Regions from separate parts of the Anaerobacillus sp. 1_MG-2023 genome, predicted to be linked through region 2. Evidence: riboswitches for the same ligand, from Rfam matches in the RefSeq annotation. Region 2 holds a riboswitch; the other holds the start of a gene.

Region 1 (3,414 bases), on a different contig from region 2:
GCGTTCACTAGTAGGAGAAGCTGGACTAACGTTATATACGGTTGGTTCACACAAAAATGTTCCAGAGTTGAGACATTACCTCGCTGTAGATGGAGGGATGACGGATAATTTACGCCCTGCTCTCTATCAGGCAAAATATGAAGCCACAATAGCAAATCGAATGAATGAAGCAAAAGATCACCTATACTCTGTAGCAGGAAAGTGCTGTGAATCAGGTGATATGTTAATTTGGGATTGCCAGTTACAGCGAGCGATTGCTGGCGATACAATGGCTGTTTTTTCAACGGGGGCATATGGTTATTCCATGGCAAATAACTACAATAGATTACCAAGACCGGCTGTAGTTTTTGTTGAAAATGGTGAGGCAAACCTTGTTGTTGAGAGAGAGTCATACGAGGATTTAGTTCGACATGATTTGCCATTAAAACAAGCGATTATATCAAAATAATAGTTGAAAAGCATAAATGATATGGAACAGCTTCAGTCTGTGCTATAATGAAAGAGCTTTTAAGAAAATTGTTAGTGCAGGAGGATTTATTTATGAAAAAAGGAACAATTGCATTTGAAAATGGAGAAGTTATTGAAATTGAATTTTATCCAGAAGCAGCACCTAACACTGTTGCTAACTTTGAGAAACTTGCAAATGAAGGTTTCTACAACGGTGTGAACTTCCACCGCGTAATCCCAGGTTTTGTTGCTCAAGGCGGAGATCCTACAGGTTCTGGAATGGGTGGACCAGGATATACAATTGACTGTGAAACAGAAGGTAACCCTCATAAACACGTAGCAGGCTCATTGTCTATGGCACATGCTGGTAAAAACACGGGCGGCAGTCAGTTTTTCCTAGTTCATGAACCTCAGCCTCACCTAGACGGCGTTCATACCGTTTTTGGTCAAGTAACAGAAGGAATGGATACGGTTCTTCGCGTTAAACAGGGTGACGTAATGAAAGAAGTAAAAGTCTGGGACGAAGAATAGATCAGACTCTTAAAAACTTAATACTTTCCTTCGGGGTCGGGTGAAAATCCCAACCGGCGGTGATGACTAGCTTATGCTAGCTAAGTCCGTGACCCGGTTGCGTAAGCAAACGGTGGATCTGGTGAGAAACCAGAACCGACAGTATAGTCTGGATGGGAGAAGGAATAAAAGTGACCAATTTCCTTTTGAATCATAGATTCAAAAGGCTTATTTGGCATATGCTTTTGCCTCCCAGGACAGCTGTGTTTTGGGAGGCTTTTTTTGTTCTCCTTCTCAACCAATAATGGAGAGTGGAACAGGAGTAAATACGATGAATCATACGGATTTTATGAAAACAGCGATCGATATGGCTAGAAGTACGTTAGGTCAAACGCGTCCGAATCCCTCCGTAGGAGCCGTTATTGTTAATAGTGGGCGTATCGTGGGGATGGGAGCTCATTTAAGGGCTGGAGAAGGCCATGCCGAAATTCAAGCACTCAAGATGGCGGGCAATCAAGCAAGTGGGAGTACTGCCTATGTGACACTGGAGCCATGTAGTCATCATGGAAAGACGCCTCCTTGTGCTGATGCTTTAATTCAAGCGGGTGTCAAAGAGGTATTTATTGCAAGTCAAGATCCGAATCCCCTGGTCGCAGGAAATGGTGTAACTAAACTAAAGAAAGCAGGCATAGCTGTTCATATTGGGCTTATGGAAGAAGAAGCCTTACAGCTAAACCGGATGTTTTTCCATTACATTACACAGAAAAGACCATTTGTAACGTTGAAAGCTGCTACAACGCTTGATGGCAAAATAGCAACTCATTCAGGTGATAGTAAATGGATTACGGGGGAAGACTCGAGAAAAGATGTTCATGCCTTCCGTCATCAACATGATGCCATTCTTGTAGGTATTGGAACGGTCCTCTCTGATGACCCATCACTAACGACTCGTTACGGTGAAGGCCTATCGCCGATTAGAATCGTGTTAGATCGTCAATTGAAGATGCCTTCTGACGCTAAAGTAATAAGTGATGAGAATGCAGAAACATGGATCATTACAACAAAACGAGCTGCGCTAAAAAATAAGCGAACCTTCCCAAAACATGTTCAAATCATCGATGTCATAGATCCACTGCTCCCAATAGATAAAGTTCTTGACCTTTTAGGGGAACGAGAAATTACATCAGTATTTGTTGAAGGTGGTTCAGAAATACACGGTAGCTTTCTTGAATCACGATCTTTTCAACAAGTTATTACATACATTGCGCCGAAGCTTATTGGTGGGAGTCAATCTCCTACGGCTTTCGGGGGTACAGGTTTTCAAACGATGAATGAAGCGATCGATTTACAAGTGGATAGCGTAGAACAAATTGGAAATGATATTCGAATTATTTCATCAAGGAGGCTTTCTTAATGTTTACAGGTATTGTAGAAGAAATTGGAAGAGTTGAAAGTGTTCAACAATCAGGAGAATCCATTGCAATGCAAATTGCAGCGTCGACTATTTTAAAAGACGTTCATTTAGGAGATAGCATTTCGATAAACGGCGTGTGCTTAACTGTTACGACGTATACAGACTCTTCTTTTACCGTAGATATTATGCCTGAAACATTTCGTGCAAGCAGTCTTCGTCAGCTAGGACCAAACTCATCGGTGAATCTGGAGAGAGCTATGTCTGCAAATGGACGCTTTGGTGGTCATTTTGTTTCTGGACATGTTGATGGTGTGGGGAAAATTACTCGTGTAGAACAAATTGATAATGCTGTTTATTATGACATCTCGATTCCGCGAAACCTTTTAATTTACTTTGTTGAAAAAGGCTCAGTTTCTGTTGATGGTACTAGTCTTACGGTCTTTGGAATAGGGGAGCACTCTCTTACTATATCTCTTATCCCCCATACCGTAGAGGAGACGGTGCTTGGGAGAAAAAGAGTGGGAGATACAGTGAATATAGAATGCGATATGCTTGGTAAATACATTATGAAGTACTTGGAGCAAAGAAGCGGTTCAAAACCCGAACCTACTGCTTCACTCGGGAGTCAGTTTTTTGAAGATCATGGATTTAAATAATGGTACTATCAGGAGGGTCATCGTATATGTTCCATACAATAGAAGAAGCGATTTATGATTTAATGCAAGGCCAGGTGGTGATCGTTTGTGATGATGAAGACAGGGAGAATGAAGGGGATTTTATCGCTTTAGCCGATAAAGTCACACCTGAAACAATCAATTTCATGATTACAAAAGGAAGAGGCCTTGTTTGCACGCCGATTACGGAAGAGCGTGCAAATGAACTGAAGTTGAGCCCAATGGTAGATCATAACACAGATTCTCATGGTACAGCGTTTACAGTGAGTGTCGACCACAAAAGTACAACTACAGGAATTTCGGCAGCTGAAAGAGCATCTACAATTCAATACTTAATTAACACGGATGCTAAACCTTCGGACTTTAATC
Region 2 (3,414 bases):
TGCGTCGCTTGATCTTGTGACTCCTTTCCTGATAACACACCGAGAAGGATAGCAGCATCAGTGACATTGCGTGTCATTGGGCCAGCCGTATCCTGTGAATAAGAAATAGGAATAATTCCAGTTCGGCTAATAGATCCCACGGTTGGTTTTAGACCAACACCAGCATTGGAGCTTGATGGGCTAAGAATAGAGCCATTTGTTTCTGTTCCTATAGCAGCCGTAGCGAAATGACAGGCAACAGCTACAGCAGAACCAGAGCTCGATCCTCCGACGTCAAGTGTTCCAGGCCCATAGGGGTTAAAGACTTGACCGCCTCTTGAACTAAATCCATTAGGCATTGTTTCACTCATGAAATTAGCCCATTCGGTCATATTGGTTTTCCCGAGAATCACAGCACCAGCCTGACGAAGATTTTTTACTAGAAAAGCGTCATTTTTACCATAAGAAGAAGCTAATGCCATAGAACCTGCACTTGTATGCATGTGGTCATCGGTGTTGATGTTATCTTTGAGCAGGATTGGGATTCCGTGTAATGAACTTCTAGGTCCATTTTGTATGCGTTCACGATCAAGGGAGTCTGCAATGAAAAGGGCGTCAGGATTGATTTCTAGTATAGCGTTTACTCGTGGATTATAATTTGCGATTTGTTCAAGATAGAACTGTACGAGCTGCAGAGAAGTAAGCTTGTCTTCTAACATTGCATGCTGAAGATCAAGGATTGTTGATTTTTCTAACCATTCTAATGACAGCATATAGTATCCCCCCATAAAAAACCTTTTTGTAACTGTTTCAACAAAAATTGGTAAAATCCTTTTACAATAGTCAGTTCTTAAGCGTTCGTTTTCTATTCATATAAAAAAACCGAATCTTATTGTAAGATTCGGGTTTTGATATTTAAGCAACTCTCGTTTGACGAGCAAACCAAGGTTTTAATTTTATAAAAAAGGCAACGAATATACTTGCTATAATAGCGCCTTTTACAAGGTTGAATGGTGTAATTCCTGTTAATACGAGAGCCTGACGAGCTGATGAAGACATTTCTTCAAAGCCCATAAACCACGTATATGCTGGAAGAATAATTAAATAGTTCAACAGTCCCATCACTGCCGACATTAAAATCGTTCCGAGCGTCAATCCCAGTGCTAATCCCTTCTGAGTTTGATTAAATTTACGGAAGATTAAAGAAGTTGGTACGATCAAGAAAACTCCTGCAATGAAGTTTGATATTTGACCAATTGGTACTCCGGTGAAGCTTCCTTGAATTCCAAAATGAATGAAATTCTTAATCGCTTCTACAAGTATCCCTGCAACTGGACCATACAGAATGGCAACAAATAGTGCTGGAATTTCACTGAAGTCTATTTGTAGAAAAACAGGAAATCCAGGCAGTGGAAAATCTAAAAGCATTAACAAGTAAGAAATACTGCTGAACATCGCAACGACAATCATACGTTGCGTTTTTGAAACACTTTTCATTTTGACATTGCTCCCTTTTTTTCGAACCACCGAAAAAGGAGATGTGGCCCCAGTGCACACAAAAAACCATGAGTATGGGGCTCATGGTTACGGCATGGGGAAATAAGCAAGCTTCTGTTATAATTCAAAGAAAGCTTACTACTCCACCATCTTCTCCCATCCAGACTATACTGTCGGCTCTGGAATCACACCAGATCCTGCCCAAATTACAGGCTCGCGGGCTTGAGGAATTACTTATCCTTCACCGCCGGTCGGGAATTACACCCTGCCCCGAAGATAGTTCGTTATAATATTTACAAGTTCATTATACAGGGAAAGTAGCGATAGCTCAATGAAAACATCTTGAACATATGCTATTTCATGATAACGCTTTCTTTTTTGAGGGGAACTAGCACAGTCAAAAACTTAAAAGCTCTCCTTCTTTGAAGAGGGAGAGCTTAAAATAAAGCGCTATTATTTTTTCTCAGAGAGCCACGTTGCTACTTTTTCAGCGTCTTCACCTTGAATGACACCAGCGGGCATACCGCCGCCTTTACCATTCTTGATTATTTCTAGAATTTCATCTTTTGAATACTTGCCACCTACTGCTTCAAGAGCAGGACCAGCACCGCCTCCAAGGTTTTCCCCATGACATGACGCACAGTTTTGAGAGAAGATTTTCTCGGCTTCTCCTCCAGCTGAATCTCCACCGCCTTCTTCAGACTGTTCACTATGGCCGGCTTCATTTCCACCAGCATGTTCTTCGGTTGTGGAAAGCCAGTATGTAAAGCCTACAACCATAACTAGGAACAAAATTATTGCAGTAATATATGCGGATGATTTTCCCATTCTGTTCACCTCCTGTATCCTCATCTTTATCATACTTTTCAAACATTCAATTATCAAATATATTTTGCTTATTTCTTCCTGAATTATGTATGCGTTTCTATGATCACTAGTGAAAAAATCTTCTATTTTGGGGTGCGAATTCATAGACATAGAGTATGACGTTTAAGGAGTGGGAGGGAAAAAAATGAAAAGTAGCTCACAAAGTCTTTTTAGTAGTACAAGCAATAATAAAATTAGGTTGGTTTCATTTTTTACTATTGTTGGTCTTATTTTATTATTTATTGTGGCAGGTATGATTTCCTCATCAGAAACGAAGTATCAACTCTCCTCTTCTGTGTTACATGATTGGATTACAAGTTTCTCGACTGAAGCTCTCGTTTATGGAATGGGGACGGAAAACCATTACTTGACACAAGTACTACCAGAGGAAAGTGAGCCGCCAGCGCTGTCCTTAGTTGCCTTTCAGTTTATTACGAGTGTGAAACCCGGGGATATACGTAGTCTTTTGGGTGGGGAGCTACCAGGGTTTGCTTTATATGATGCTAAAATCCACGTAGCTGGTGAAGGGACGAATTTCACCAATCTCCCTATTGAATCAACTCCTGCATTAGATGAATTGTTAAAAGAACGTGAAGTTCCAACTGAAAAATTACAGATAAATGATTCCAAGGATCAAGTAACACCTCCTCTTCAAACAACAAATGGTCGAAAAGTAGCTTTTATTTATCACTCTCATAGTTATGAATCATACCTGCCGTTACTAGGACTTGAAGGCAACAAAAATGCTAATCTTGCAAATGATGGAAAAACGAACATTACGTTAGTTGGTAAGCTGCTTGGAGAAGAGCTGGCTGAGAGAGGGATTGGAGCAAAAGTAGATGACTCAAATATAGGCGTGCTTTTAAATGAAAAAGGTTGGGAACACGGTAAAGCATATGATGTGTCTAGAACAATCGTACAATCGGCTGTGGCAGGAAATGATGATTTTAATTTGTTTATTGATATTCATCGAGACTCTTTAAGAGAAAAAGATACGACAGTGACAATTAACAATGAGGAATATGCTCGTACGGTCTTTGTTATTGGAGAAGAGAATCCAAATTACGAGAA

What was found. A riboswitch is a leader RNA that binds a small molecule or an ion and turns the genes downstream of it on or off. The one in region 2 is predicted to bind FMN.
Region 1: another riboswitch for FMN. It lies ahead of ribD (bifunctional diaminohydroxyphosphoribosylaminopyrimidine deaminase/5-amino-6-(5-phosphoribosylamino)uracil reductase RibD); the one in region 2 lies ahead of Q4550_RS11815 (ECF transporter S component).

Annotation. Positions count from the first base shown of each region.
Region 1 covers NZ_JAUORD010000002.1:313,993-317,406, forward strand. The annotation lists gene lysA (diaminopimelate decarboxylase) at 1-448, shown strand, start outside; gene Q4550_RS05400 (peptidylprolyl isomerase) at 541-978, shown strand; FMN riboswitch at 1,001-1,146, shown strand; gene ribD (bifunctional diaminohydroxyphosphoribosylaminopyrimidine deaminase/5-amino-6-(5-phosphoribosylamino)uracil reductase RibD) at 1,289-2,371, shown strand; gene ribE (riboflavin synthase) at 2,371-3,027, shown strand; gene Q4550_RS05415 (bifunctional 3,4-dihydroxy-2-butanone-4-phosphate synthase/GTP cyclohydrolase II) at 3,054-3,414, shown strand, end outside.
Region 2 covers NZ_JAUORD010000006.1:33,680-37,093, reverse strand. The annotation lists gene Q4550_RS11820 (amidase family protein) at 1-752, opposite strand, end outside; gene Q4550_RS11815 (ECF transporter S component) at 895-1,476, opposite strand; FMN riboswitch at 1,621-1,758, opposite strand; gene Q4550_RS11810 (c-type cytochrome) at 1,930-2,256, opposite strand; gene spoIIP (stage II sporulation protein P) at 2,489-3,414, shown strand, end outside.